Linked DNA regions of Paracoccus pantotrophus. The protein of the gene in region 1 interacts with the protein of each later gene in a pairwise test. Links are inferred from orthologs where the notes say so. Each region holds a gene or a part of one and is shown in the gene's direction. Other genes may lie near its edges. The genes, in order: def and ESD82_RS21610.

Region 1 (14,873 bases):
CTGGTCGCCCGGCTGGATGTTCTGCAGCCGCGAGGTCAGCGGCCCGTCCGGCACCTTGATCGAATAGAATTCCAGCTCCTCGTCCCAGTTGGGCGAGGCGATGGAATAGGCGCGCAGGATCGGCTTGCCGTTGTCGTCCGGCAGACCGATCATCACGAATTCGCCCGAGCGGAAGCGCAGGCTGGCCGGCCGCGTCACCCGGAACGAGAACAGCCGGTCCGTCCAGTGCCTGACCGAGGTCACGGTCTGGGCGTCGGGCAACGTCTTGGCGGGTTTGGCGGCAAGGTCCACGGAAAGATCCAGTGTCATGTTCGGGATTCCCGGTCTATCTAATGCATGGGAGGACGGGGCGAAACCCCAGGTTTCAGCCGGCGAGCCGCGACCGATGGTCCCAGTCGCGCCAATCGGCGCGATAGAGCCATTGGTCCTGCGGCTGGCGCTCGGCCAGCGCGGCGGGGATCTGCACCTCGTCGAAGCCGACGCGGCGGGCCATGGCATATTGGTCCGCGATCAGCTTGCCCACGGCGCGCAGCCGGCCCTTGTAGCCCTTCTGGCGCAGCATGCGGGCCAGCGAGAAGCCGCGCCCGTCGGTCATGGCCGGAAAGTCGATGGCGATCAGGTCATGCGCCAGATAGGACTCGAGATCGGCCAGGCTCGTATCGGGCGCCAGGGTGACCGGCTCGACCCCGTCATGGGGGTGGAAGCCGTCATCGCGGACCAGAATGAAATCGCTCATGCCTTCGCTCCTGTGCGGACCATGCGCCCGCCGATGAAATGGATGCCGCATTCGGTCTTCTGGCTGCCCCGCCAGCGGCCGGCGCGCGGGTCTTCGCCCGGCTTGACCGGCGAGGTGCAGGGCGCGCAGCCGATCGAGGCATAGCCCCTGGCGACCAGCGGGTGACGCGGCAGGTTGTTCTCGGCCATGTAGTCCTGGACGTCCTGCGGACGCCAATGGGCCAGCGGGTTGATGCGCAGCCGCGACGGCGGCTCGGCCTCGAAGAACTCCAGCTGCTGGCGCTCGCCGCCCTGGAAGCGCTTGCGGCCGGTGATCCAGGCGTCGAACCTGGACAGCTCGCGCTCCAGCGGCACGGTCTTGCGGAAATCGCAGCAGGCATCGGTGTTGAACCGGTGCAGCGTGCCGTCCGGGTCGTTCAGCGCCACCTCGCGCTCGGTGGCGCGGATCACCCGCACATCGGTCAGCTTCAGCCGTTCCGTCACTTCCAGCTGATAGTCCAGCGTCTCCTGGAACAGCATCATCGTGTCGATGAACAACACCGGCGTCCCCGGCGCCACCACCGAGACCATGTGCAGAAGCACCACCGATTCCGCCCCGAAACTGGAAACCAGCGTGGTCGAGCCCAGGTCGGGGTCGCGCAGGGCGCGCCGCAGCACCTCGGTCGCCGCGTGGTGGCGATAGCGGTCGTTCAGCCGCGCCGCGCGGGCATCCAGCGCCTGATCAAGCATCGGCCGGATACAGCGCCGCCTTGAACGGAGCCACCCCCAGGCGACGATAGGCGTCGATGAAACGCTCCTCGGGCGATTCGCGCAGTTCCAGGTAGGCGTCGATCAGCCGGTCGATGGCCGGCACCACCTCGTCCGCCGGGAAGCCGGCGCCGGCGCGCTGGCCCAGGGTCGGGGTCTCGTAGCCGTCGCCACCCAGCGTGATCTGGTAGTTCTCGACCCCGGCCCGGTCCAGGCCCAGGATGCCGATATGGCCCAGGTGGTGATGGCCGCAGGCGTTGATGCAGCCCGAGATGCGGATCTTCATCTCGCCGATCTCGTCCTCCAGGCCGCGGGCGCGGAAATGCGCGGCGATGTCCTGCGCGATCGGGATCGAGCGCGCGGTGGCCAGGGTGCAGTAATCCATGCCGGGGCAGGAGATGATATCGGTGATCTTGCCGAAATTCGCCGTGGCCAGCCCCGCCTGGCGCAACGCGGCGTAAAGCTCGGGCAGGTCGGCCTTGCGCACATGCGGCAGCACCAGGTTCTGGTCGTGGTTCACCCGGATGTCGCCATGGGCCAGCCGCTCGGCCAGGTCGGCGACCAGCCGCATCTGCTCGGCGCTCATGTCGCCCGGCGTGGCGCCCGGCGCCTTCAGCGTGACGATGACGCTGGCATAGCCCGGAACGCGGTGCGGATGCAGGTTGCTGTCGGTCCAGGCCCGGAAGGCGCCGTTCGCGGCACGCGCCGCCTCATAGCCCTCGACCGGGGCATCGCGGAATTCCGGCGGCGCGAACCGGGCGCGCAACTCGCGCAGGATCTCCTGGTCCAGGCCCGAGAACTGCCGGCGGCGGTGTTTGAACTCTTCCTCGACATCGGCCCGGAACACGTCGAGGCCGCGCTCGTTCACGGTGATCTTGATCCGCGCCTTCCACTTGTTGTCGCGCCGGCCGGTCAGGTTGTAGACCGACAGGATCGCCTCCAGGTAAGGCAGCAGGTCGGCCTGCGGCAGGAAATCGCGGATCACCTGGCCCAGATAGGGCGTGCGGCCCAGCCCGCCGCCGACCCAGACCTGGAAGCCGCGCGCGCCGTCCTGTTCGACGATGCGCAGCCCGATGTCATAGGCCGAGACCGCCGAGCGGTCCTGCTTGCCGGCCGAGACCGAGATCTTGAACTTGCGCGGCAGGAACTGGAACTCGGCATGGTCGGTGGACCAGATGCGGATCAGCTCGGCCCAGGGGCGCGGATCCTCCAGCTCGTCGTCGGCAGCGCCGGCGAAAGCGTCGGCATTGACGTTGCGGATGGTGTTGCCCGAGGTCTGGATGCTGTGGATGCCGACCGAGTTCAGCGCCTCCATGGAATCGGGGATGTCGACCAGCTTGTGCCAGTGGAACTGGATATTGGTGCGGGTGGTGAAATGGCCATAGCCGCGGTCCCAGCGTTCGGCCACATGGCCCAGCATGCGCAGCTGGTCCGGGGTCAGCGCGCCATAGGGGATCGCCACCCGGTACATGTAGGAATGCAGCTGCAGGTAGACGCCGTTCTTCAGCCGCAGCGGCCGGAATTCCTCTTCGGTCAGGCTGCCGTCCAGGCGGCGCTGGACCTGCTGGCGAAACTGCTGCGTGCGGTGGCGCAGGTATTCGCGATGCTGGTCGTTGTGCTGGGGACGCGCGTCAAACATTGCTGGCCTCGAACTCGGCTTGCTGGAAATGCTTGTGGGTCGGGCCGCTGCGGCGGAACGCCTCGCGGAAATGGGCCGGCTCGGGGCGGCCGTCGGCGCCGCGCTTCGCCTCGACCAGGTAGGGGCCGACGACGAGATGGGCCTGAGAGGTTGCGTCGAGCAGCGCCAGTTCGGCGATGGCCTCGTCCTCGAACAGCTCGGCCTCGCGGGGGTCCGCGGTCCACTTGCCATCGCGCATCCACACGCAATGGCCCATGCGCAGGTCATTCGCGGTGATGACGCCGGGGGTCGCGGGGGATGGGGTGAAGCCTTTGGACATGGCCTTTGCCTTTCGTTTCCTCTGGCATCTATATAGAAAAAAATCCCCCATATTGACGAGTGGGGCAGAAAAATAAGAAACATCTCCGCATGTCAGCCGCGCAGCAAGGACGAGGTTTCACAATGAGCGACAACAGGCAAACTCCCATCCGGCTGGACGACACCGACCGCAAAATCCTGTCCCTGCTGCAAGAGGACGCCACGCTGTCGCTCGACGACATCGCGGCACGGGTGGGGGCCTCGAAGACCCCGGTCTGGAACCGGATTCGCAAGCTGCGCGAGGCCGGGGTGATCCGGTCCCAGGTGGCGCTGCTCGACCCCGATGCGCTGGGGCTCGACGCCTGCTTCTTCGTGCTGATCCGCACCAGCGAGCACGACCCGGACTGGGCGCGCCGCTTCCTGGCCGCGGTGCGCGCCCGTCCCGAGGTGATCGAGGCGCACCGGCTGGCCGGCGACATCGACTATATCCTGAAGGTGCGGGTGCGCAATGCGCGGGCCTATGACCGCTTCTACCAGGCGCTGATTTCCGAGGTGAGGATCCATAACGTCACGGCGCTTCTCTCGATGGAAGAGCTTAAGGCGACCACGGCGCTTCCCCTGGACTGACCGCCGCCGGCGGCGCGGCCGCAGGGGTATTTGTGAAACGGTGAAACGGTCAGGCCAGCGCCCTGAGCGCTCTGGGCAGCGCCTCGGCGAAGGCGGCCATCTCGGGTTCGGGGCCGCAGGAGACGCGGATGCAGCGATCCATCGGCGCAACGCCGGGCATGCGCACGAAGATGCCCTCCTGCGCCAGCGCATCCAGCAGGGCGCGGGCAAAGGCGCCGTCGCGGCCGCAGTCGACGGCGACGAAATTCGTGGCCGAGGGCAGCGCCTCCAGCCGGTTCTCGCGCGCGATCGCGGCGATGCGCGCGCGGGCGGCGGCGGTTTCGGCCAGGACATGGGCCAGCCAGTCGCGATCCTCCAGCGCGGCCAGCGCGCCGGCCTGGGCGATGCGGCCGATGCCGAAATGGTTGCGGATGCGGTCGAAGCCGGCGATCAGTTCCGCCGGGCCGATGGCATAGCCGATCCGCGCCCCTGCCATGGCATGGGCCTTGGAGAAAGTGCGGAAACGGATCGCCCGCGCGTCCTCGGGCTCGATGCGGGGGATGGCATCGGCGGGAGCGAATTCGGCATAGGCCTCGTCCAGAACCAGCAGGCTCGTCTCGGGCAGGGCGCCCAGCATGGCCTCGATGCGCCGGCCGGGATGCCAGCTGCCCATCGGGTTGTCGGGGTTCGCCAGATAGACCAGGCGCGCGCCATGGCGATGCGCGGCGGCGGCCAGCGCCTCGGGATCCTCGGCATCGTCGCGATAGGGCATCTTGACCAGCCGGCCGCCGAAACCCGCCACGTGATAGTTGAAGGTCGGATAGGCCCCGTCCGAACTGACCACCACCTCGCCCGGCGCCACCATCAGCCGCACGAGCAGGCCCAAGAGCCCGTCGATCCCCTCGCCGACCATGATGTTCTCGGGCGCGACGCCGTGATGCGCGGCCAGCGCATGGCGCAGGTCGTGGGTGTCGGGATCGCCGTATTTCCAGACCTCCGCCGCCGCCCGCGCCATGGCCGCGACCGCCCTGGGCGAGGGGCCGAAGCCGTTCTCGTTGGCGCCCAGCCGGGCGCGGAACGGCGCGCCACGGCGGCGCTCCAGCGTCTCGGGGCCGGTGAAGGGAACGGTCGCGGGCAGCGCGGCGGGAATGGGGGCAAAGCGAAAGCGCATCATGGCGCCACAGAAACCCCAAACTCCGCCCCTGCGCAAGGGCCGCGCCGGCCTGCCGGCTTCTTCCTTGGACAAATATCCTGGGGGGTGAGGAGCGCCCGGAAAAAGGTCCGCCGGACCTTTTTCAGCGACGAACGGGGCGAAGCCCCAGGGCGCAGCAGGCGCGGCGGGGACACCCCCTGGAAAGCCTTGCCCCTAGAACGCCTTGAAGGTGATCGTCGTCAGCGTGCGCACGATATGCGGGATGTCGAACAGCTTTTCGGAGAGATAATGCCCGACATCCTGGTTCTCGGGCACGTAGATCTTGGCCAAGAGGTCGTAATCGCCCGAGGTCGAGTAAAGCTCGCTGACGATCTCGCGGTCATAGATCGCATCGGCGACCTCGTAGGTCTTGCCGGGCGAGCAGCGGAACTGGACGAAAACCGGGCGCATGGCGAACCTCTCGATCTCTTGCCGCGTCAGACTAGACCACGCGCGCCTCGCAGGTCCAGTCCCCGCGCGCGAAGCCGCGCCAGAAGCGGCGCATCAGCAGCACCGCGGCCAGGCTCAGCCCCGCGACCAGCCCCAGCCACAGGCCGGCCGGGCCCATCCCGGCGACGAAGGCCAGCCCGTAGGCCACCGGGATGCCTACCAGCCAATAGCTGATGGCCGCGATCACCATGGGCACGCGCGTGTCCTGCACCCCGCGCAACAGCCCCAGCCCAATCACCTGCATCGCATCCGTCAGCTGAAACAGCCCGGCATAGAACAGCAGTCCGGCCGCGATCCCGACGATGGCCGGGGTCTCGGGATCCGAGGCATCCAGGTAGAGCCCGACCAGCTGGCGCGGGAACAGCTCGAAAGCCGCCATGGCCAGCGCGGCGATCACCACCGAAACCGCGGTCACTGTCACGCCGGCGTCGCGCATCCAGCGGCCGTCGCCCCGGCCCTTGGCCTGGCCGATGCGCACGGTGGCGGCATTCGACATGCCCAGATGCAGCATGAAGGTCAGCGAGGCGAGCTGCAGCGCGATTCCGTGCGCGGCCAGCTCGCGCGTGCCGATCCAGCCCATCATCACGTTCGAGCCGACGAAAAGCCCGCCCTCGGCCACCATGGTCAGCCCGATGGGCAGGCCCAGCACGAAGACCGCCCGCATCCCCGCCCAGTCGGGGCGCCAGAAGCGCCGGAACAGCTGGTATTTGCGCGCCGCCGGCAGCCAGGCCGCATAGGCGGCGATCGCCAGAAGCTGCGAAAACTGCACGGCGATGGCGGCGATGGCGGCGCCCCGCACCCCCAGTTCCGGCGCGCCCAGATTGCCGAAGATCAGCAGCCAGTTCAGCACGATCACCAGCGGCAGACCCGCCAGCGTGATCCACAGCACCACCTGCGGCCGCTCCATCGCCGCCAGGTAGCTGTTGAGCGTCAACTGGCACAGCATCGCGATCAGGCCGAAGCCGGCGATGCGCAGGTAGTCCTGCGCCAGCCGCGCCACCACCGGCTCCTGGCCGATGGCCAGCAGGATCGGCTCGGAATGCCACATGGCCGGGATCACCGCCACGGCGAAACCCAGCGACAGCCACAGCGCCATCCGGGCCGAGCGGCGCACCTCGACCTCGTCGCCCCGCGCGATGGCGGTGGCGATCAGCCCCATGACGCCGATACCGAAGCCCATGCCCAGGAAGAACAGGATGTTGAAGAAGGACACGGCGATAACCAGCGCCGCCAGCTCCTCGACCCCGTACCAGCCGACCATGACGGTATCGGCGACATGGATGGCCATGCGCGCCAGGTGGCTGCCGACCAGCGGCAGCCCGAGCGCGAGCGTCGCGCGCAGATGCGGGGCGTAGCGGTGAAACGTCATGCCCCTGCCTTATCCTTGGGCAAGGGCTGCGGCAAGGCGTCGCGCCGCGTCACGGCTCAGGGCCGGATCTCGACCTCGGTGCCGATGCGGGCATGGGCGAAGATCTCCTCGATCTCGGCATTGTCGACGGCGATGCAGCCGGCGGTCCAGTCGCCCTTGACGCGAAAGCCGTCGGGCAGCTGGTTCGGCTGACCGTGGATCATGATGTCGCCGCCGGGGCTGACGCCTAGCCGGCGCGCCGCCTCGCGGTGGCGGGGCTGCGGATAGTCGATGCCCAGCGACAGGTGATAGGCGCTTTGCCGGTTCAGCCGGTCGATGCGGAAAATGCCCTCGGGCGTGCGGCCATCGCCCTCGCGGCTCTTGTCGCCCTCGGGCGCGAAGCCCAGGGCGATGCGGAAGGTCCGGGGCGGGCCGCTTTCCTGATACACCGTCATGCGGCGGGCGGATTTCTCGACCAGGATGCGCTGGACCGGCGAGGCGATGGGCGCCTCCGGCCTTGCCGGCGGGCGCTGGAAGACCGGCGGCAGGGTGATGCGCGGCAGCCGGAACTCGGGCAGGCGCAGATCGGGCAGGCGCGGCCAGTGCCAGCCGGCCGCCGGCGGCTGCGGCACCGGGACGGGCGCGGGCTGCGGCGCCCAGATCAGCCACAGCCCCCAGAGCACCGCCGCCAGGCACAGCACCGAGAAGAGCCCGCCCAGCCGTCTCATTGCAGGTCGCGGAACGCCTCTTGCAGCCGCGCCACGGCCTCGGCCACCCGGGCGCGGGGCGTGGCGATGTTGAAGCGCAGGAAGTCCTCGCCGCCGGTGCCGAAACTGCCGCCGTGGTTGACGGCGATGCGGGCGCCATGCTCGACCCGGCGGGTGAACTCGGCGCGCTCCATGCCGGTGCCCGAGAAGTCGAGCCAGGCGAGGTAGGTCGCCTGCAAGGGCATCGAGCGCAGGCCGGGAATGATGTTCACGCCCTCGTCGAACAACCGCCGGTTGCCGTCCAGATAGGCCACCAGCGCATCGACCCAGGCCGCGCCCTCGGGCGAATAGGCAGCGGCGACCATGCCCGGCCCGAACAGGCCGGGCGAGATGCCCAGGGCCATCAACCGGGTTTGCAGGCGCTTGCGCAGCCCCTCGTCGGCCACGATCAGGTTGCCGATATGGGCGCCGGCGATGTTGAAGGTCTTGGTGGCGGCGGTCAGCGTCACCAGCCGCGGCGCGGCCTCGGGCGCGACGGTCGCCAGCACCGAATGGCGCGGGCTGCCGGGCAGGACCAGGTCGTGGTGGATCTCGTCCGAGACCAGGATCAGGTCATGGGCGGCGCAGAAATCGGCGACCTCGCGCAGTTCCTCGGCGCTCCAGACCCTGCCGCCGGGATTGTGGGGCGAGCACAGGATCAGCATCCGCTCGCGCCCGGTCAGCAGCTTCCGCCAGCCCTCCCAGTCCATGCGATACTGCCCATCCCGGATGGCCAGCGGGAACTCGGCCACCTCGCGGCCTGACGCGCGGATGACGCGGGCGAAGGCGTGATAGACCGGGGTCATGACGATCACCCGGTCGCCCGGCCGGGTGAAGGCATCGACGCAGACCGCCGTGCCGTTGACCAGCCCATGCGCCGAGAGGATCCAGTCCGGCTCGATCTGCCAGCCGTGGCGTGTCTCCATCCACCAGCGGATCGCCTCGAGATAGGCCGGGTTGGCGCCGGGATAGCCATAGACGCCATGCGCCGCCATCGCCTCGACCGCGCGCTGCACCGAGGCCGGCGGGCGGAAATCCATGTCCGCGACCCACATCGCGATCCCGTCCTGGGGCGAAACGCCGTAGATCGCCTGCATGTCGTCCCATTTCGAGCAATGGGTGCCGGTGCGGTCGATGATCTCGTCGAAATCGGGCTGGACCATGGTTTCCCCTCGTTTTCCGTTCGGGCGCTTTCTGTTCGGGGGCAGCATAGCGGCTTGTTGCGCAAGGCCAAGGCTTGCCCTAGATCACGGTCATGACATTGCGCAGCATCATCCTCCACCCCGATCCGCGGCTGAAGAAGCCCTGCGAGCCCGTGGCCCGCATCACCCCCGAGATCGAGACCCTGGCCGCCGACATGCTGGCCACCATGTATGACGCGCCGGGCGTGGGTCTGGCCGCGCCGCAAGTGGGCGTGCTGTCGCGGCTTTACGTCATGGATTGCGAAAAGGATCCCGAGGCGCCGCGCAACCCCATCGTCATGGTCAACCCCGAGATCACCTGGCGCTCGGAGGCGCTGAACACCTACGAGGAAGGCTGCCTGTCGATCCCCGAGCAATATGCCGACGTGACGCGGCCGGCCGAGGTCAAGGTGCGCTGGCTCGGCCTGGACGGCAAGACGCATGAGCGGGATTTCGAGGGGCTCTGGGCCACCTGCGCCCAGCACGAGATCGACCATCTCGACGGCAAGCTGTTCATCGACTACCTTAGTCCGATCAAGCGCCAGATGATCACCCGCAAGATGGTCAAGCTTAAGCGCGAGCGCGGCCGTGCCTGAGCCCCTGTCGGGCCAGGATGCCGCGCAGGCGTCCAGGGGGCCCGACCCCGCCGCGCTGGCCGCCCGCGGGCGCATCCGCCCGATACTGGTCCATCCCCACCCGGCGCTGCGCCAGGTCTGCGCGCCGGTGGGGCGGCTGGGCTGGGACGCGCTTTCGCAGCTTGCGGCCGACCTGCTGGCGACCATGTATGACGCCGGCGGCCGCGGCCTGGCCGCGCCGCAGATCGGCGAGTGCTGGCGCATCTTCGTCATGGATCACGGCTGGAAGGCCGGCGCGCCCCTGCCCCGCGTGGTTCTCGACCCCGAAATCCTGCCCCTGGGCGGCATGGTCGAGACCCTGGAGGAAGCCTGCCTCTCGATCCCCGGCCGGCCGGCTGCGGTAAGCCGGCCGGTGACGGTCTCGATGCGCTGCTTCGACCTGATGGGGACGCTGCAATTGCTGACCCTGGCCGGCATCGAGGCCCGCATCGCCCAGCACGAGGCCGACCATCTGGACGGCCGGCTGATCCTCGATGCGCTGGACGGCCGGGATTCCACCGTGCGTTAAGCCGGCCTTAACCGTTTCGCGATAGACCGGGGGAGCAGATGCCGCCGCCGGAGTCGCCGCTTGTTCCCGCTGTCCCAGATTCTCTGCTTTCTCGCCGGCCTCTGGCTCGGCCGGCGGCTGGCCCGCCGCCGCGAAGGATGCCAGCCGTCCCACGACGAATGGCGTGCCTATGGGCAGGGCGCCTTCCATGTCCGGCGCGATTCGCGGCGGGTGGACAGTCCGGGCCGGATTTACCTTCATTCCCCGCCGTGGTAGCCGGGCGGCCATCCCTGACAAGGCCGCCCCGATGACCGTCCGCCCCTTCCTGCCCTATGCCGACCGCCGCCTGCACATGCCGGCCGAGCCGGTTCCCGCGATCACCGAGACCGTGCGGATGATCTGGGACGACATGATCGACACGATGGAGGCGATGCCCGGCGTCGGCCTTGCCGCGCCGCAGATCGGCATCATGCAGCGCCTGGCGGTGGTGGACGCATCCGACAAGCGCGGCCAGGCCCTGCGCATGGCCAATCCCGAGATCCTGCACGCCAGCGTGCAGCTGCGCGCCCATGAGGAGGCCAGTCCGAACCTGCCCGGCGTCTCGGCCCGGATCGAGCGGCCGCGCGCCGTCACCGTGCGTTTCCTCAATGCCGATGGCGAGATCGAGGAGCGGGATTTCGTCGGCCTCTGGGCGACCTCGGTGCAGCACCAGATCGACCACCTGGACGGCCGGCTTTATGTCGATCACCTTTCGCCCCTGCGCCGCAAGATGCTGGTGGCGAAATCGGCCAAGCTGGCCCGCCGCTGACCGGATCGCGCGCCACGCACAGCGCGGGTCTAGCTGGAACCGCTGTCGCCCCATTTGGGCGCGCTGGGGAGAGTGCAAGGCCGCAGGGGTATTTGGAAAACGGTGAAAGGGCTTTCTGCGCAAGCGGCCGGGGCAGTTGCCCACCGGCGCGGCGCTGGAGGACGAGGGTTTTCTGCGCGCGGTGAGCGGGGGTGGGAACCTGTCACGATCTGCCTGGCGCAGCAGGACCGCATGGGCATCCCCGACGCCAATGGTATCCAGGCGCGGCGGGAAATCGCGCTGGAAACGAAAATGACGGCCGGGGTGATCCGACCGTCGCGCGGAGGGCTATCTGGACACATCACCTGTCTGGCTCGCCCACGCCACGAATATCGCGCTGAAACGGGGGATTTTCAATGACGGGCATCAGCGTCAGGACCGAGCGCGACACGACCGAAGCCCAGACCCGCCTTCACCAGCGGGTGAAGCTCGGGCTTTCTGCACGCAAGGAGCCGGGTGTGGGGCGGGGGCGCGGGAAGGGGACCGCGACGGCAAGCGCTTTTCTTTGCCGCCCCGCCCCCTTAACCTCGGGGGCGAACGGGCGGAGGGAACGCGCCCTCCGACACGCCCCGCCCCCTGTGCATCCTGGGGCCGGAGCCCTTTCCCGCTGCCACCTGCCCGCCGCCCGTGCGGGCATAGCCCGAGGGACGCCAGGCCAGAGATGTTTTCCGTGCTGCCCCTTCTTGCCGGTCTGCTGTTCTTCGCCGCCTCGCTCACGCCTTCGCTGATCCCGAGGGACTGGCTGATGCAGGGCGTGCTGGCCGGTGTCTCGATGGCGGCGGGCTATGTGATGACCCAGTTCCTGCTGGCGCTGTGGCGGGCGCTGGAACTGCCGGTGTTGCGGGGCCGGCCGGCGCGCATCGCCCATGCGGTCCTGGCGGTGCCGGTGCTGGTCCTGCTGGGCCGCGGGGTGATCCTGTCGGGCGAATGGCAGAACAGCATCCGCGCCCGCATGGGCATGCCGGACCTGGAGGTGAACAATACCGCCAAGATGCTGGCCCTGGCGCTGGCGGTGTTCCTGGCGCTGTTCGTGATCGGCAAGGCGATCCAGGCGCTGTTCGACCTGCTGCGGCTGCGGCTGGCGCGCTATATCCCGGTGCGCAGCGCCAATGTGCTGGGCCTGCTGCTGGCGGCGCTGATCGTGGTGACGCTGACCCGCGACGGGGTGGTGAACGGGGCGATGCGCATCGCCGACAGTTCCTATGCCGCGGCCCAGCACCTGACCGATCCCAGCGTGCCAGCACCCGCCGAATCCTGGCAGCCCGGCTCGGCCGCGTCCGGCATCGACTGGGAGCTGATGGGCAAGCCGGGGCGCGACTTCGTGCTGGGCGGGCCGCGCGCCCGCGCCATCTCGGGCTTCACCGGCCACCCGGCCAAGGAGCCGCTGCGCATCTATGTCGGCCTGGCCCAGGACAAGAGCCCCGAGGCCCGCGCCCGGCTGGCGCTGGACGAGATGCTGCGGGTGGGCGCCTTCGAGCGCAAGGTGCTGGTGCTGGCCAGCCCCACCGGCACCGGCTGGATGGACCCGGCCAGCTATGACGCGCTGGAATACATGCATGGCGGCGACGTGGCGACGGTAGCGGTGCAATATTCCTATCTGCAAAGCCCGCTGGCGCTGATCTTCGAGACCGAATCCGGCCTCGAGCAGACCACGGCGCTGATGCGCGCGGTCTACGAGCATTGGCGCCACCAGCCCCCGGACCGGCGGCCGCGCCTGTATCTGCACGGCATCTCGCTGGGCGCCTGGTCGTCCATGTATGCCTTCAACCCGTTCCAGATGATGAACGAGCCGGTCGCCGGCGCCTTCTGGGTAGGCCCGCCCTTTACCTCGACCCTGTGGCGGCAGGCCAACGGCGCGCGCCAGCCCGGCAGCCGCTTCGTCCTGCCCGAGCTGGATGAGGGCGAGGTGATCCGCTATGCCAGCCAATACGCGCCGCCCGACCGCATCGGCCGGCCCTGGGGGCGGCTGCGCATCCTGTTCCTGCAATATGCCAGCGATCCGATCGTGTTCTACGATCCGGCCTCGCTGTGGCGGGCGCCGGAATGGATGCGCGAGGCGCCGGCGCCCGATGTCTCGCCCCGGCTGCGCTTTACCCCGGTGGTGACGCAGCTGCAGCTGGCGGTGGACATGCTGGTCTCGACCTCGGCGCCGCCGGGCTTCGGCCATAGCTATCACGCCCGCGACTATATCGACGGCTGGGTGGCGGTCACCGCGCCCGCGGGCTGGACGGCGGCCGATACCGAACGGCTCAAGGCGATCTGCGGCCAGGAAGGGCGACTCGGATGCGCAAACGGCTGATCCTTGCGGCGGCGCTGCTGGGGCTGGTGGCCCTGGCGCTGGCGCTGAACACGGCGCGCAACTATGCCGGCTGGCAGCCCGCGACCGAGACCCCGGCCGAGCGGCTGGCCCGGCTGGAACCGCATTGGCGCATCCTGCGGCCGGACAGTCCCGGCCCGCATCCCGCCGCAGTGCTGCTGTCGGGCTGCGACGGCGTGCATGACAACATGGACTATTGGGCGCAGCAATTCGTGGCCATGGGCCGGGCGGCGCTGATCCTGGACAGCCATGCGCCGCGGCTGCTGGACAAGGCGCAGGCCTGGCGGGCGCTCTGCGCCGGGCAGGTGCTGCCGGGGGCCGAGCGCGCCGGAGACCTGGCCGTGGCGCTGGCGGCGCTGCGCGAGATGCCGGGCATCGACGCCTCGGACGTGGCGCTGCTCGGCGCCTCGCATGGCGGCTGGACGGTGATGGAACTGCTGCGCGCTCTCGGCGAGGACGAGCCGCCGCCCGGCCTGACCGCCTGGCCCGCGCCGCGCGGCAGCCTGGCCGCGCCGCTTGGCCCGGTGGTGCTGCTTTATCCCTATTGCGGCCTCTTGAACGGCGCGGCCAAGGGACCGTGGCCCGGCCATGTGCAGGGGCTGATGCTGCTGGCCGAGCTGGATTCGATCACCGATTCCGCCGATTGCCAGAGGATGGGCGAGGATCTGGTCGCGCAGGGCGCGCATCTGGCCGTCATCACCTATCCCGGCATCAATCACGGCTTCGACCAGCGCGAACGCTCGTCGCTCTCGCCGCTGGAGTTCGACCCGGCAGCACGGGCGCAGGCCACCCGCGACATCCGCGCCTTCATGCAGGGTTTTGCCGCGCCCGCGACCGGGATATGAGGCGGCAAGGACAACGGAGGGCAGCGATGCGCGTCATCTTCATGGGCACACCCGATTTCTCGGTCCCGGCGCTGCGGGCCATCGCCGCGCGGCACCAGGTCGTCGCGGTCTATTCGCAGCCGCCGCGCGCGGCCGGGCGCGGACAGAAGCCCCGCCCCTCGCCCGTGCATCGCGCCGCCGAGGAACTGGGCCTGCCGGTCCGCACGCCCGAGCGGCTGAAAGCGCCGCAGGACCAGGCGGATTTCGCCGCGCTCGCCGCCGATGTGGCGGTGGTGGTGGCCTACGGGCTGATCCTGCCGCCGGCGGTGCTGGAGGCGCCGCGGCTGGGCTGCCTGAACATCCACGCCTCGCTTCTGCCGCGCTGGCGGGGGGCGGCGCCGATCCATCGGGCGATCATGGCCGGCGATGCCGAGACCGGCGTCGCCATCATGCAGATGGAGGCGGGGCTGGATACCGGCCCGGTGCTGGCCGAGGCGCGCACCGCCATCGGCCCCGAGGACACCACCGCCGACCTGCACGACCGGCTGGCCGAGATGGGTGCGGCGCTGATCGTCGAGACCCTGCACCGCCTGCCCCTGCCCGCCCGGCCGCAGCCGGCCGAGGGCGTGACCTATGCGCAAAAGATCGACAAGGCCGAGGCGCGGATCGACTGGACGCGGCCGGCCGCGCAGGTCGACCGGCAGATCCGCGGCCTCTCGCCCTTTCCCGGCGCCTGGTGCCTGATCGGGGGCGAGCGGGTGAAGCTCTTGCGTTCGCGCCTCGCCGCCGGTCCGGGCGCGCCGGGCCGGGTGCTGTCGGGCT
Region 2 (14,865 bases), 1.8 Mb from region 1 along the record:
CTCGGACCCCGGCGGGCCCGGGGCGGGTTTCTCGCGGTTGCGGCCGCCGGTCTTCGGCCCGCGCCGCGACCGCATGATCCGGCAGGCGCAGGACTGGGGCATGCGGGCGCTGGAGGATGCGATCCACCAACTGATCGACACCGACCTGGTGCTGCGCTCCTCCTCGCGCGCGCCGGCCATGGCGCTGATGGAGCGGATGCTCTTGCGGCTGTGCATGATGCCGCGGGGCGGGCGGTGAGCGAAAGGGTCGAGGCCCTGGTGATCGGCGCCGGGCCGGCCGGGCTGATGGCGGCCGAGGTGCTGGCCGGGCAGGGCGCGCGGGTGGTGGTGGCCGAGGCCATGCCGACCCCGGCACGCAAGTTCCTTATGGCCGGGAAATCCGGGCTGAACCTGACCAAAGACGAACCCTTCACGCAGTTTGCCGCGCATTATGGGGGCTCTGCCCCCGTCCTGCGGACTCCCCCGGGGTATTTGCAGAACGAAGAAATCGGGCCCGAGGCGGTGATGGCCTGGGCGCGCGGGCTGGGGGTGGAGCTGTTCACCGGCTCGACCGGGCGGGTGTTTCCGGTCGGCATGAAGGCCTCGCCGCTGCTGCGGGCCTGGCTGGCGCGGCTTGCGGCGATGGGGATCGAGCTGCGGACGCGCTGGCGCTGGACGGGTTTCCAGGGCGAAGGCTGGCGCTTCGAGATGCCGGGCGGGGTCGAAGTGCTGGCGCCTCGCGCGGCCGTGCTGGCGCTGGGTGGGGCGAGCTGGCCGCGGCTGGGTTCGGACGCGGCCTGGGTGCCCTGGCTGGCCGGGCGCGGGGTGGCGGTGGTGCCGTTCCGGCCGGCGAACATGGGCTTCCGCATCGCCTGGTCGGCGCAGATGGCGCGGCATTTCGGCCAGGCGGTCAAGGGCGTCGCGCTGCATGTCGCCGGCCGCGTCAGCCGGGGCGAATGGGTCGTCACCGCCGAAGGCGTCGAGGGCGGCGGCATCTACGAGGTTTCGGCCGCGATACGCGACGGGGCCGAGGCTTTCGTCGACCTGGCGCCGGACCTGGACGCCGAGGAACTGGCGCGGCGCTTTGCCAGGGCCCCGGCGAAGCTGTCGGTCGGCAACCGGCTGCGGCGGGTGCTGGGCGATCCGGTCCGCGCGGCGCTGCTGATGGAATGGGGCCGGCCGCTGCCCGCCGAGCCCGAGCGGCTGGCCGCGCGCGCCAAGGCGCTGCACCTGCAGCACCAGGGCGCGATGGGCATCGAGCGGGCGATTTCCTCGGCCGGGGGGATCGCCGCCGAAGGCCTGGCCGATACGCTGGAGCTGAAGGCGCTGCCCGGCGTCTTTGCCGCCGGCGAGATGCTGGACTGGGAGGCGCCGACCGGCGGCTACCTGCTGACCGGCTGCCTGGCCACCGGGCGGCTGGCCGGGCGGGGGGCCGCCGCCTATCTGGCCGCGGCGCGCAGATAGGCGGGGCGGGCGCGCATCATCTCGAGATAGTCGGTCAGCCGGTGCTCGGTGATCGGGAAGCGCGCCGTCAGCGCCCAGGTCAGGCAATGCGCCAGGATGATGTCGGGCACCGTCATGCGGTCGCCCATCAGGAAGCCGCCCTCGGCGATGCGATGCACCAGGGTGCGCTGGCTGCGCTCGAATTCCCAGCGCAGCGTGTTCTTGATCGCCGCCAGCCGCATCTCCTCGGGCAGCACGAAGCTGTGGCGTGCCGCCAGCCACAGCGCCGCGTCGAATTCGTCCAGCACGAATTGGGTCAGGCTGTCCTGGCGCGCCCGGTCCAGCGTGCCGGCCGGATGGGTCAGCGCGCCGTGCTTGTCGGCCAGATAGGTCAGGATGGCGGTGGAATCGGTGATGGGCACGCCGTCCACCACCAGGACCGGCACCTTGCCCGCGGGGTTGAAGGGCCGGACGCCCTCGCTATGCGGGTTGACGGCGACATGTTCATAGGGCTGGCCGAGTTCCTCGAGCATCCAGAGCACGCGCAGGGCGCGGCTCTTGCCGGTTCCGATCACCTGATACATCCAGTTCCCCGCATGGCGTTGAAACCCAAGGCTAGCGCCGCCGCCCGATTCAGGCAATCGACGCCATTGACGCCGCCGCCGGCCGGGCGCAGGAATTGCGGGCCGCGAGAGGGAGGGCAACATGACCAAGGCAATGCGCGCGCCGCTGTTCACGCCGGTGCTGATCGGCGGCTCGATCATCCTGCTGATCAACTTTGCCCTGCGGGCCAGCTTCGGCGTCTTCCAGATCCCGATCGCGCAGGAATTCGACTGGCCGCGGGCCGAGTTCAGCATGGCCATCGCCATCCAGAACCTGGCCTGGGGCATCGGCCAGCCGATCTTCGGCGCCCTGGCCGAACGCTGGGGCGACCGCTGGTCGGTCATCATCGGCGCCTTGCTCTATTCCGCCGGGCTGATCCTGACGGCCTATGCCACCGACCCGCTGGCCATGCAGCTTCTGGAGGTCATGGTCGGCTTCGGCATCGCCGGCACCGGCTTCGGCGTCATCCTGGCGGTGATCGGCCGCGCCGCCAGCGACGAGAACCGCAGCCTGGCGCTGGGGATCGGCACCGCCGCCGGCTCGGCCGGGCAGGTCTTCGGCGCGCCCCTGGCCGAGGTGCTGCTGATGCATTACCCGTGGCAGAGCGTGTTCGTCATCTTCGGCGTGATCGTGCTGGCCTGCCTGTTCTTCCTGCCCATGCTGGGCGGCGGCAAGCCCGCCAGCCGCAGCGAGCTGGAGGAGAGCATGGGCTCGGTGCTCAAGCGCGCTTTCACCGACCCGTCCTATCTGATGATCTTTGCCGGCTTCTTTTCCTGCGGCTACCAACTGGCCTTCATCACCGCGCATTTCCCCGCCATGGTGACCGAGATGTGCGGGCCGATCAGCCCGATGGGCACGCTGGCCAGCATCGGCATCACCACCACCTCGACGCTGGGCGCGGCCGCCATCTCGCTGATCGGGCTGGCCAATATCGCCGGCTCGATCTTTGCCGGCTGGCTGGGCAAGCGCTATACCAAGAAATACCTGCTGGCCGGGATCTATACGCTGCGCACCATCGCCGCCGCCGCCTTCATCCTGCTGCCGATCACGCCGGCCAGCGTCATCATCTTCTCGCTGGTGATGGGCGGGCTGTGGCTGGCCACGGTGCCGCTGACCTCCGGCCTCGTCGCCTATATCTACGGGCTGCGCTACATGGGCACGCTTTACGGCTTCGTGTTCCTGAGCCACCAGATCGGCTCGTTCCTGGGCGTGTGGCTGGGCGGCAAGCTCTATGACATCTATGGCGACTACACGATGGTGTGGTGGGTCGGCGTCGGCGTCGGCGCCTTCAGTGCGCTGATCCACCTGCCGGTGCGCGAGGCGCCGGCCCGGTTGGAAAGCGCCGCGAAAACCGCCTGATCCGGCCCGCGGGGGCCATTGCCTCCGGCCGGGCAATCGACAAATCTCGGCCCGGTGCAGCGGAGGGGGACGGTTCATGCGCGCATTGCTGTCGGCGGGGATCATCAGCCTGATCCTGGCCTATACGCTCAGCCAGTTCTATCGCGCCTTCCTGGCGGTGCTGTCACCGGTGCTGCAAGCCGAGCTGGGGGCGGGGCCCGAGGATCTGGCGATCTCCTCGGGGATGTGGTTCCTGACCTTCGCGCTGATGCAGATCCCCATCGGGGGGGCGCTGGACCGTGCCGGGCCGCGCCGCACGGTGGCCGTGCTGCTGGCGCTGGGAGGCGCGGGCGGGGCGGCGGTCTTTGCCCTGGCGCAGGCGCCCTGGCATCTGCATGTCGCGCTGGCGCTGATGGGGGTCGGCTGCGCGCCGGCGCTGATGGGCAGCTATTACATCTTTGCCCGCAACTATCCCGCGGCGCTGTTCGGCACCCTGGCGGGCGCGGTGGTCGGTTTCGGCTCGATGGGCAACATCCTGGGCGCCGCGCCGCTGGTCTGGGCGACCGAGGCCTTCGGCTGGCGCGAGACGCTCTGGGCGCTGGCCGGGGTCACGCTGGCGGTGGCGCTGGCGATCCTGGCCTTTACCCGCGACCCCGAGCGGCTGGCCGCCACGGCGCCGCGCGGATCGCTGGCCGAGATCCTGCGGCTGCGGCCGCTGTGGTTCATCCTGCCGCTGTTTTCCGTGAACTATGCCGCCTCGGCCGCGATCCGCGGGCTGTGGGCCGGGCCCTACATGGCCGAGGTGCATGGCGCCTCGGACCAGCTGATCGGCTGGGCGACGCTGGCCATGGGGGTGGCCATGGTGGTGGGCAGCTTCCTGGTCGGGCCGGCGACGCGGCTGGCCGGCTCGATCCGGCGGCTGGCGCTGATCGCCAATGGCGCGGGCGTCGCGGTGATGACCGGGCTGTGGCTGTTTCCCGCCGAGGGTATCGGGCTGTCGGTGGCGCTGCTGGCGCTGGTCGGGCTCTCGGGCGCGACCTATACCGTGCTGATGGCGCATGGCCGGGCCTTCCTGCCGCCGCATCTGGTGGGGCGGGGCGTCACCTTCCTCAACCTGTTCTCGATCGGCGGGGCAGGGGTGCTGCAATTCGCCTCGCGCCCGGTCTATCGTTGGGCCAGTGCCCATGGCAGCCCGGCCGAGGCCTATTCGACCCTGTTCCTGTTCTTCCTGATTCCGCTTACGGTGGGGTTCCTTTTGTATTTCCTGACACCCGAGACGCCCGATGCCTGAGATACCCCCGACCGGATCGACGTGGTCGCCCCGAACCTGAAACGCCGCCTGTCGGGCGTGACGGCGACCGTGGTGCGGCTGATCCCGGTGCAGGCCAGGATGATCGGCATCGTCGCCACCGGCCCCGGCCTGCCGCCCGGCCTGCCGCATATTTCGCTGGCCCGCGCCGCCAGCCTGCCGCGCGACCGCTGGCGGGTCTGGCACGCCCGGCGCAATACCGAGATGGCGCTGGGGCTGATCCTGCGGCATGTGCTGCAGCGGCGCTATCGGCTGCTCTTCACCTCGGCCGCGCAGCGGCGGCATACCGGCTTTACCCGCTGGCTGATCCGTCGCCAGGACGCGCTGATCGCGACCTCGCCCCAGGCCGCCAGCTATCTGGAACGTCCCGCTACCGTGATCCTGCATGGCGTGGACCTGTCGGTCTTTCACCCCGCATCCGACCGCGCGGCGCTGCGGGCAGAACTGGGCTTTGCCCCGGACGACATCGTCATCGGCTGCTTCGGCCGCATCCGGGCGCAAAAAGGCATCGACCTGCTGGTCGAGGCGGCGCTGCGGCTGTTTCCCTCGCGCCCGCGGGCCCGGCTGATCCTGTCGGGCCGCATCACCGCCGACAACCAGGCATTCGCCGACGCCCTGAAGGCCCGGATCGAGGCCGCCGGCCTGTCCGACCGCATCCGCTTCCTTGGCGAAGTGCCCTGGGAGCAGGTGGTGCGCAACTATCAGGCCATCGACCTTTTCGCGGCCCCGGCCCGCTGGGAAGGGTTCGGCCTGACCCCGCTGGAGGCCGCGGCCTGCGGCGTGCCGACCGTCGCCGCCCGTGTCGGCGCCTACGAGACGCTGATCCGCGACGGCGAGACCGGCAGCCTGGTCCCGCGCGAGGATGCCGAGGCACTGGCCGCGGCGCTGGCGCGCTGGCTGGACGACGATGCCGCGCGGCAGGCGGCGGGGCAGGCGGCCCGCGCCCATGTCGAGGCCAACCACGCCATCGAGACCGAGGCCCGCGCCATCACCGAGGTCTATCGCAGGCTGCTTTCGTGAATCGGCTGGGCTTCCTGGTCGCCCGCACCCTGCGGGACGAATCCGCGCTGCAACGCCTCTCGGCGCCGCAATCCGCGGTTCTGGACGATCTGGCCGGCATGCGCGTCGCGCTGGTCGGCAATGCCCGCGCGCTGGCCGAGACCGATCACGGCGCGCGGATCGACGCGGCCGACCTGGTGATCCGCATCAACCGCGCGCCGATGCCCTCGGCCGAAAGCCACGGCAGCCGCACCGACTGGCTGGCGCTGGCCGTGCGGCTTTCGGATGCCGACCGTGCCCGCATCGCGCCGGATCGCATCCTGTGGATGTCGCCCAAGCGCAAGCGGCTGGACTGGCGGACCGTGACCAGCCCCGGCTTCTACCTGCACCCGCTGGCGGATTACCGGGCGCTGATGGCCCGGCTGGGCGCCCCGCCCACCACCGGCGCCATGATGATCGACCTGATCGCGCGGTCGAAAATGGCACGGCTCGACCTTTACGGCTTCGATTTCTTCGCCTCGCTCTCGCTTTCCGGCCGGCGGACCGCCGAGCAGGTTCCCCATGATTTCCAAGGGGAATCCGCATGGGTGCGGGAAATCATGCTGGCAGATCGCCGGATATTCCGGCATTAAGCCGAAATTCTGCCAGATCAGCAGGCGTTTTGACGAAATCTCGCTTTCCCTTTTCCGCGATACCCCCTATATCGCGGCGTCCTTTGTTGAAGGAGACCCCAATGGGCTACAAGGTCGTTGTCGCCGGCGCCACGGGGAACGTGGGCCGTGAAATGCTGAACATCCTGGCCGAGCGCCAGTTTCCTGCTGATGAGGTTGTCGCTCTGGCTTCGCGCCGGAGCATTGGCACCGAGGTCAGCTATGGCGACAAGACCCTGAAATGCAAGGACATCGAGGGGTTCGACTTCACCGGCTACGACATCGCGCTGTTTGCCATCGGCTCGGACGCGACCAAGACCTATGCGCCGATCGCCGCCTCGCAGGGCTGCGTGGTGATCGACAACTCGTCGCTTTACCGCTATGACCCCGAGATCCCGCTGGTCGTGCCGGAAGTGAACCCCGACGCGGTCGAGGATTACCGCAACAAGATGATCATCGCCAATCCCAACTGCTCGACCGCGCAGATGGTGGTGGCGCTGAAGCCGCTGCATGACCGGGCGCGGATCAAGCGCGTCGTCGTCTCGACCTACCAGTCGGTCTCGGGCGCCGGCAAAGAGGGCATGGATGAGCTGTGGAATCAGACCAAGGGCGTCTATGTCCCGGGTCAGGAGGTCGAGCCGAAGAAGTTCCAGAAGCAGATCGCCTTCAACGTGATCCCGCAGATCGACGTGTTCATGGACAGTGGCGACACCAAGGAAGAATGGAAGATGGTGGTCGAGACCAAGAAGATCGTTGATCCGGCGATCAAGGTCACGGCGACCTGCGTGCGCGTGCCGGTCTTCGTCGGCCATTCGGAATCGGTGAATATCGAGTTCGAGGATTTCCTGGACGAAGACGAGGCCCGCGACATCCTGCGCGAGGCGCCGGGCGTGCTGGTCATCGACAAGCGCGAGCCGGGCGGCTACTCGACCCCGGTGGAATGCGTGGGCGATTTCGCCACCTTCGTCAGCCGCATCCGCCAGGACGTGACGGTGGAAAACGGCCTGAACATGTGGATCGTCAGCGACAACCTGCGCAAGGGCGCGGCGCTGAACGCGGTGCAAATCGCCGAGCTGCTGGGCAATCGCTGCCTGAAGAAGGGTTGATCCGATAGGGAATATGCAAGGGCGCCCCCGCGGGTTTCGCGGGGGCGCCCTCTTGCATTTCGGCGCCCCCTCGCAGAGCTTGGCCGGGTCATGCCAAGGGGGGTCCGATGCGCCATCTGCTGATTTCCACCGCCATCCTGCTGGCCGGCCCCGCCCTGGCCGACCGGATCGAGACAACGGCCCGCGTCACCGAGGTCACCGTCTATCCCTGGGGCGCCGGCGTCACCCGCGAGGCCGACCTGGACCTGCCCGCCGGCGCGCATGAGCTGGTGATCCCCGGCATGCCCGCGGGTCTCGACCCCGCCAGCCTGCGCATTTCGGCCGAGGGCGCGGTGATCGGCGCAACCGGCTTCCAGCAGGAACGCGCCCTGCCGGAAACCCCGGCGAAATCCCCCGAACTGCGCGCCGCCGAGGACGAGGTCCGCCGCCTGAAGGCCGCGCTGGCCGAACGCGATGCCGGCGTGGCCGAGATCAAGGCACGGGCCGAGGCGGCCGAGGACAGCATCGCGTTCCTGATGAAGCTGGCCGAATCCGACGCCGCCAGCACCACCGACATCGCCGCCCTGACCCGCATGGTGGGCGAGCAGTTGCTGCAAGCGCGCCGGACCGCCATCCGCGCCAGGCTCGAGGCCGAGGCCGCCGATGCGGGACGCGAGGAACTGGCCGAGGACCTGGCCCGCGCCGAGGCCCGGCTCGCGGCGCTGCGCGGCCCGGACGCGGATCGCGGCGCGCTGGTGATCGCCGTGCAGGGGCAGGGCCAGCCGGCCCGCATCCGCATCACCAGCCTGACCGGCGCGGCGAGCTGGAGGCCGGTCTACGACCTCACCCTGCAGCGCAAGGAGGGCAGGCTGCGGCTGGATCGCGGCTTGCTGGTGCGGCAGGATACCGGCGAGGACTGGCGCGGCGTGCATCTGGTCCTGTCCACCGCCCGGCCGATGGACCAGTCGGCGCCCAGCGAGTTGCAGCCGGATTTCCCGCGCATCGGCGACCCCGAGGCCAAGCTTTACAGCCGCTCAGCCGCGCCTATGGCCGAAGCCGCCATGGATTCGATGGAACACGTCGCCGCCGCGCCGGCACCCGTGGCCGGCGCGGCCCTGACCGGCCTGGTGGGCGAAACCGTGGTCTATGACTATCCGACGCCGGTGGATATGCGTACCGGCGCCGATGCGCTGCGCCTGCCGCTGGATCGGCACGAACTGGCGCCCGAGATCGTCGCCGAGGCGGTGCCGCGACGCGACGACACCGCCTATCTGGTGGCGGATACGGTGAACTCCACCGGGGCGGTGATCCTGCCGGGCGACGCGAGCTTCTATGCCGATGGCGCCATGGTCGGGCGCGGCGCGCTGGACCTGACCGCCGCCGGGGACGACATGAAGCTGGGTTTCGGCCCGCTGACCGGCATCCAGCTGGAACGCCGCGTCCCCGACGAGATCGAGGGTAATCGCGGGCTGATCTCGAAATCCTCGGAGCGGCGGGAAACCGCGATCCTGATGGTGCGCAACCTGACGGGCGAAGAATGGCCGCTGCGGGTGATCGACCGCGTGCCGGTCTCGACCCAGGAAAACCTGCGCATCGACTGGTCCGCCGATCCCAACCCCGACGAAACCGACCCGGACGGCAAGCGCGGGCTCCTGGTCTGGAACGGCCGGATCGGCGCGGGGGAGGAGCGCAACATCACCCTGACCACCACGATGCGCTGGCCCGAGGGGCAGGTGCTGATCGGCGGCGACTAGGCGCCTTGCCCGCCGGCAGGGGCAGCGAAGGCTGTTCAGACCCTTCACGCTTTCGGTCGACGGGTCGATGATGCGCAGCCCGGCGGGGATCGGGATCGCCGGCGACGATGCCATAGCCCCTATCGCCGCGCCGGTGCCGGGCGATGGCGACATCCTGCAGGGCGGCGGCCGGCGCATCTTGGCCCAAGCCGGCCTGCCCCGATGACGCCCGCCATGATTGCCCCCGCGACGCGGCGAGGATGTCGGGGGCGCGATGCGACGGCTGCCTGCGCGCCTTACAGCGCCAGTTCGCCCCGCTCCAGCGCCTCGGCCAGCCGGTCCACGGCTTCGGCCAGCCGCTCGTCGACCAGGTGCAGATAGCGTGTCCAGTCCGAGAGCTGCGCCAGTTCCTCGGCCCCGTCCGAAATGCCGCGCAACCCGATCATCGGCAGGCCGTAACGCTGGCAGGCGCGCAGCACCGCAAAGCTTTCCATATCGACCATATCGGCGGCAATGGCGTCATAGGCGGCACCGCTGACGATGCTGGCCCCGGTCGCCAGGCTGGCCGAGGCGAGGCCGGGGATCTGCAAGGGCAAATCCACGCGCACCGGCAGGCCCGAAAGCGGCGTCTCGCCCCTGGCGAAACCCAGGGCCGAGGCATCCATGTCGCGATATTCCAGCGAGGCGACCTGGTAGACGCCCAGCTGCGCAAGCCGGCGCGAACCGGCAGAGCCCAGCGAGACCACCAGATCCGGCAACGCGCCCCGCGCCTCCAGGCCCGAGAGCGCCGCGGTCAGCGCGACCGCCGCCTCGACCGGGCCGACGCCGGTCATCAGCGGCGAGATCCGCGCCCGCAGCTGCGGGCCGTATTCGGCATCCACGGCCATGACGAACAGCACCCGCCGCCCGGCCAGAAGATCGGGCCCCGCAGTCACCGCCGTTCCCCCGCATTCGCCATCCGCCCGCTTGCCGCCATGACCCCTCTCCGACAGGTTTCGGCCAAAAAAGCGCAGCCGCGCCCGCGGGGCAAGACCCGATCAGCCGGTCAGGGCGCGCTGCATCGCCGTATTTCCGGCCGGCTCGGGCTTCTCGGCCGCGCCGGGCAGTTCGCGCCCGACCGGCAGGCTGGGCACCGGGGCGGCAAAGCTGAGCAGCAGGCGGGCGCCGGACAGTCCGCGCAGCCCCCAGGACAACAGCCCGCCCGCCGGCCCGGCCATGGCGCCGCGCAGCGGTTCCTCCGGCAGCGCCGCGTTCAGCGCCTCGCGCAGGGCGACCAGGCCGGGGCTGGCACCGCAGGCCTGGGTCCAGACCTGGACATGGCCCTCCAGCGTGCCGGGGGCGGCGGCGCCCCAAAGCTCGGCATAACGGCGGTTCGAGATCAGCAGCTCGCCATTGGCGGCAAAGACCGCCACCGCATCCTCAAGCGCGTCCAGCACCTCGGCGCCCAGCGACAGGTCGGCACGGAACTTGCGGGTCAGCGAGATTTCCGAGGTGATGTCCTCGAACAGGAAGGCCACCGCGCCGTCGGGATGCGGCCGGCCGGTCACGCGATAGGTCTGCCCGCCGGGCAGCGACCACATCTCGACATGGTGCCCCGAGGAGGCCGCGGCCTCCAGCGTGCTCATCTGGTTGCGCCAGCTGCGATAGTCCTTGGGCTCGGGCACCATCCGCGCCTCGCGCAACCGGTCCAGGAAGGCGTAAAGCGTCGGCCGCGCGGTCAGGAAGCCGGTGGCAAGCCCGGTCAGGTCGATCAGCGCCGGGTTGAACAGCTGCAGGTTGCGCTCGCGGTCAAAGATCGCCAGCCCGATGGGCAGGTCGGCAAAGGTCTTGGTCAGGGTCTGGACGAATTCGCGCAGCGAGCGTTCGGCCCGCACCGCCGCATCGGCGGGCAGGGCGATGGCGACGGTCTGCCCGCCGATCTCGTGCAGGTGGCAATCATACCAGCGGCTCTGCCCGTCATGTTCGATCTGCATCCGCCGCGCCCCGCCGGGAGCGGCAGGCTGGGCCGGCCGGGCCGCGAGGTCGATGATCCGCGGCAGGGGCCAGACCGTCTGTCCCTGGGCCTTGGCCTCGGCCAGGTTCAGATAGGCGGAATTGGCCCAGGTGACCTGGCCCTGCACATCCTGCCGCCAGGCCAGCATCGGCGAATGGTCCATGGCGCTGCGCAGGATTTCCAGCTCCTGCTCCATGGCATGCAGGGACAGCGAATCGACCAGGATGCCGGCATCCTCGGCCGCCGGGTCGGCAAGCGTCAGCCGCAGCAGCCCCTCGCCCAGATCCTCGGCCAGAAGCCGCAGCGGGCTGTGGCCTCCGCGCTCTTGCAATTCGACCCGCGCGGCTCCGCCCAGGTCGGGCAGCAGCGCACCGAACTCCGGCAGGCGCATGCCCAGCCATGCGCTGAGCCGCTGCCATTCGCTGTCGCCCGGCAGGCTGGCCAGCAGGGTGCGCGCCGGCGCGGTCGCATCGACCAGCGTCCCGTTGCGGAACAGGAAGGCGATGGGTTCAAGCGCGCGCTCCAATCCGCGCGCCGCCGGCGCTGCGGCAAGACGCCGGTCCGCCAGGCGCAGCGCCGCCAGCGCCAGCAGGATCGCCAGCCCCGCCGCCGCAAAGGCGATAAGGAATTGCGCAACCATCGAAGCATCCCCGAACGATACAGCCAGATACAACTATAACGGGATGTTTTAAGAAGTGGTTAACGCAACCGGGGATCAGGCCAGAATCTCGGGGTTGGGCCCCAGGGCGGCGCGATTGCCGGTCTCGATCATGTCGCGCGGCCATGTCACCAGGATCTCGGCGCCGCCCTTGGCGCCATTGGCAAAGCGCAGCCGCGCGCCCGAGCGTTCCAACAGCGCCTTGGCGATGAACAGGCCCAGCCCCATGCCTTCGTAGCTGCGGCCATCCTCGGCCCGCGGGCGGGTGGTCAGGAAGGGGCTGCCGATGCGCGGCAGCAGCGCGGGCGGAAAGCCCGGCCCGTCATCGGCGATCCGCACCCACAGGTCGCGGCGGTCCGCGCCGGTTTCGATGGTCACGCGCCGGGCGGCGAAATCGACGGCATTCTGGATCAGGTTGCGCAGCCCGTGGATCACCGCGGCGTCGCGCTGGACGATCAGCGGCTCGGGTGCGGGCTGGACCACGATCTCGGCGCCGCGGCCATGATGCGGGGCGGCGGCCTCGGCCAGCACCTCGGTCAGCGGGGCCGAGCGGATCAGCAGGTCGTCTCGCCCGGCGCTGCCCATGGATTTCAGGATGTCGCGGCAGCGGTCGGCGGATTGGCGCAGCAGGGCGACATCCTCGGCCAGATCCTCGCGTTCGGGCAGGGCCTCGGCCAGCTCGTCGGCCAGCTCGGCGCCGACCAGCTTGATCGTGGCCAGCGGCGTGCCCAGCTCATGCGCGGCGGCGGCGACCACCCCGCCCAGATGTTGCAGCCTCTGTTCGCGCTCAAGCGCAAGGCGGGCGGCGAACAGCGCGTCCGAGGTGGCATTGACCTGGGCCGCCACCAGCCGGGCATAGCCGGCAAAGAACACCGCGCCGATCACGATGGCGAACCAATGCCCGACCAGCAGCGGCTCGCGCAGCGCCACCAGCCCCTCCGGGCCGAAGGTCAGCGGCTGCGCACAGATCGCCGACAGCGTGACCATCAGGAAGGTGGCGGCCCCCAGCGCCAGCAGCTGCCGCGGCGGCAGGGCGGTGGCCGCGACCGTCACCGGCGCCAGCAAAAGCAGCGCGAAGGGATTGGCAAGCCCGCCGGTCAGCGCCAGCAGCGCCGCCACCTGCCCCAGGTCGAAGCCCAGCTGCCAGGCCGCCTCGTGGGCCGAGATGCGCCGGTCCGGCCGCGTCGTCAGCGCCAGGTTCAGCGCCACCGCCAGGCCGATCACCGCCAGCACCGCCGCCAGCGGGAAATCCGCCCCGATCGCCAGCGCCGCGCCCACGGCGGCCAGCTGGCCGGTGATCGCCACCCAGCGCAGCAGGATCAGGGTGCGCAGGCGGATCGGCTCGGGCGCGGGCTGGCCGGGCAGCGGGTGGATGCGGCGGAAAACAAGACCGAAGGGCACGCGGGGGTCTTTCTGATGGGGACGGGCTTTGGCATTGATACCCATGGCCGGATGGGCGATCAATGCGTCCAAGCGGACGGAGACGCGCCTGATGGGCAAAGACGGAACGATCCTGATCCTCGGCAGCCTGGCCGCAGTCCTGATGCTGGTGACGGGCGGACTGTGGCTGTCGCGCGGCGGGGCCGATCCCTTTGCCCCCTGCCGCCAGAGCGGCGTCCAGGGCGGGCTGGACAGCCTGGGCGCGCCTTTCGAGTTGACCGATCAGGACGGGCGGCGGGTCAGCGACCGGCAGGTGCTGGCGCAGCCGGCGCTGGTTTATTTCGGCTATACCTATTGCCCGGATGTCTGCCCCCTGGACAGCGCCCGCAATGCCGAGGCCGTGGCGATGCTGGAGGAACGGGGCATAATGGTCACGCCGGTCTTCATTTCCGTGGATCCCAAACGCGACACCCCCGAGGTTCTGGGCGATTTTGCCGAAACCATGCATGAACGCATGATCGGATTGACCGGAACCCCGGCCGAGATCGATGCGGTCGCGAAAGCCTGGCGCAACTATTACAAGGTGAATGACCAGGAGGATCCGCAGAACTATCTGGTGGATCACATGACCAATACCTATCTTGTGATTCCCGGTATCGGCACTGTCGAACTCTTCGGCCGCGAGCTTTCCGCGCAGAAACTGGCGGAACGCACCGCCTGTTTCATTGACGCAGCGTCAGGCAACGGGGTTTGACCGACTGGACAAAACACTCTAATCAACAGTGAACTTTCAAGGGCAAGTGAATATGGCAGAGGATTACCAAATCGGTCCCGACCCCAGCCTGCTTCTGGTCGACGACGACGAGATCTTTCTGAACCGTTTGGCCCGTGCGATGGAAAAACGCGGTTTCTCGGTCGCCCGCGCCGTCTCGGTCGCCGAGGCGCGGACGGCGGTGGCCGAACACCCGCCGGCCTATGCGGTGGTCGATCTGCGGCTTGAGGATGGCAACGGGCTTGATGTGGTGGATGCCCTGCGCGAGGCGCGCGCGGATGCCCGGATCGTCGTGCTGACCGGCTATGGCGCCATCGCGACGGCGGTGGCTGCGGTCAAGATGGGGGCGACGGATTACCTGTCGAAACCCGCGGATGCCGACGACGTGACCCACGCGCTCCTGGCGCGGGGCGAGACCTTGCCCCCTCCGCCCGAAACGCCGATGTCGGCCGACCGGGTACGCTGGGAACATATCCAGCGCGTCTATGAGCAATGCGACCGCAATGTCAGTGAAACGGCGCGCCGCCTGCATATGCACAGGCGGACTCTCCAGCGGATTTTGGCCAAACGCAGCCCGCGTTAATAATCCGGTTCTCAAAAAAGATTGCAATCCATATTGGAATGCAAATAGTGAGAATACATACTGCCAAAACCAGGGATAACGATATGAGCATTGATCTGGACGCAATGTCCTTGCGGGAACTTCGGGATCTGCGCAACAAGCTCGACCGCGCCATTTCCACCTTCGAGGATCGTCGCAAGCGCGAGGCGCTGGCGGCTGCCGAAAGTGCGGCGCGCGAATATGGCTTCAACCTTGCCGATCTGACCGTCGCCAAGCAGGCGCGCGGCAAGGTGGCGCCGAAATACGCCAATCCTGCCGATCCCTCGCAGACCTGGACCGGCCGCGGCCGCAAGCCGCGCTG

Evidence for each region.
Region 2: the proteins of def (region 1) and ESD82_RS21610 interact in binary tests that used the Escherichia coli proteins (3 or more experiments, as listed by UniProt). The link is inferred for Paracoccus pantotrophus from one-to-one orthologs.

Annotation. Positions count from the first base shown.
Region 1 is NZ_CP044426.1:469,991-484,863, reverse strand. Bases 7,839-10,776 are described here. They hold def (peptide deformylase), read left to right. Parts: upstream 7,839-9,015; coding sequence 9,016-9,537; downstream 9,538-10,776. Other genes in these bases: def (peptide deformylase), read left to right, coding at 10,371-10,776; ESD82_RS12745 (peptide deformylase), read left to right, coding at 9,530-10,084; ESD82_RS12755 (MalY/PatB family protein), read right to left, coding at 7,839-8,923. In the rest of the region: ESD82_RS12805 (ferredoxin--NADP reductase), read right to left, coding at 1-309; ESD82_RS12800 (DUF934 domain-containing protein), read right to left, coding at 365-736; ESD82_RS12795 (phosphoadenylyl-sulfate reductase), read right to left, coding at 733-1,464; ESD82_RS12790 (nitrite/sulfite reductase), read right to left, coding at 1,457-3,121; ESD82_RS12785 (DUF2849 domain-containing protein), read right to left, coding at 3,114-3,440; ESD82_RS12780 (Lrp/AsnC family transcriptional regulator), read left to right, coding at 3,563-4,045; ESD82_RS12775 (pyridoxal phosphate-dependent aminotransferase), read right to left, coding at 4,095-5,198; ESD82_RS12770 (Lrp/AsnC ligand binding domain-containing protein), read right to left, coding at 5,391-5,627; ESD82_RS12765 (MATE family efflux transporter), read right to left, coding at 5,659-7,035; ESD82_RS12760 (L,D-transpeptidase family protein), read right to left, coding at 7,092-7,742; more of ESD82_RS12755, read right to left, coding at 7,739-7,838; more of def, read left to right, coding at 10,777-10,871; ESD82_RS21810 (hypothetical protein), read left to right, coding at 11,103-11,270; ESD82_RS12735 (alpha/beta hydrolase), read left to right, coding at 11,572-13,209; ESD82_RS12730 (dienelactone hydrolase family protein), read left to right, coding at 13,194-14,072; fmt (methionyl-tRNA formyltransferase), read left to right, coding at 14,099-14,873. UniProt on the Escherichia coli protein: Removes the formyl group from the N-terminal Met of newly synthesized proteins. Requires at least a dipeptide for an efficient rate of reaction. N-terminal L-methionine is a prerequisite for activity but the enzyme has broad specificity at other positions.
Region 2 is NZ_CP044426.1:2,231,876-2,246,740, reverse strand. Bases 5,486-8,415 are described here. They hold ESD82_RS21610 (aspartate-semialdehyde dehydrogenase), read left to right. Parts: upstream 5,486-6,404; coding sequence 6,405-7,427; downstream 7,428-8,415. Other genes in these bases: ESD82_RS21605 (DUF4139 domain-containing protein), read left to right, coding at 7,535-8,415; ESD82_RS21615 (glycosyltransferase family 29 protein), read left to right, coding at 5,689-6,303; ESD82_RS21620 (glycosyltransferase family 4 protein), read left to right, coding at 5,486-5,692. Also shown: holA (DNA polymerase III subunit delta), read left to right, coding at 1-238; ESD82_RS21640 (TIGR03862 family flavoprotein), read left to right, coding at 286-1,443; ESD82_RS21635 (glutathione S-transferase family protein), read right to left, coding at 1,419-2,006; ESD82_RS21630 (MFS transporter), read left to right, coding at 2,128-3,384; ESD82_RS21625 (MFS transporter), read left to right, coding at 3,461-4,654; more of ESD82_RS21620, read left to right, coding at 4,670-5,485; more of ESD82_RS21605, read left to right, coding at 8,416-9,160; ESD82_RS21600 (5'-methylthioadenosine/S-adenosylhomocysteine nucleosidase), read right to left, coding at 9,436-10,074; ESD82_RS21595 (PAS-domain containing protein), read right to left, coding at 10,177-11,772; ESD82_RS21590 (ActS/PrrB/RegB family redox-sensitive histidine kinase), read right to left, coding at 11,848-13,191; ESD82_RS21585 (SCO family protein), read left to right, coding at 13,283-13,924; ESD82_RS21580 (ActR/PrrA/RegA family redox response regulator transcription factor), read left to right, coding at 13,977-14,525; ESD82_RS21575 (H-NS histone family protein), read left to right, coding at 14,609-14,865.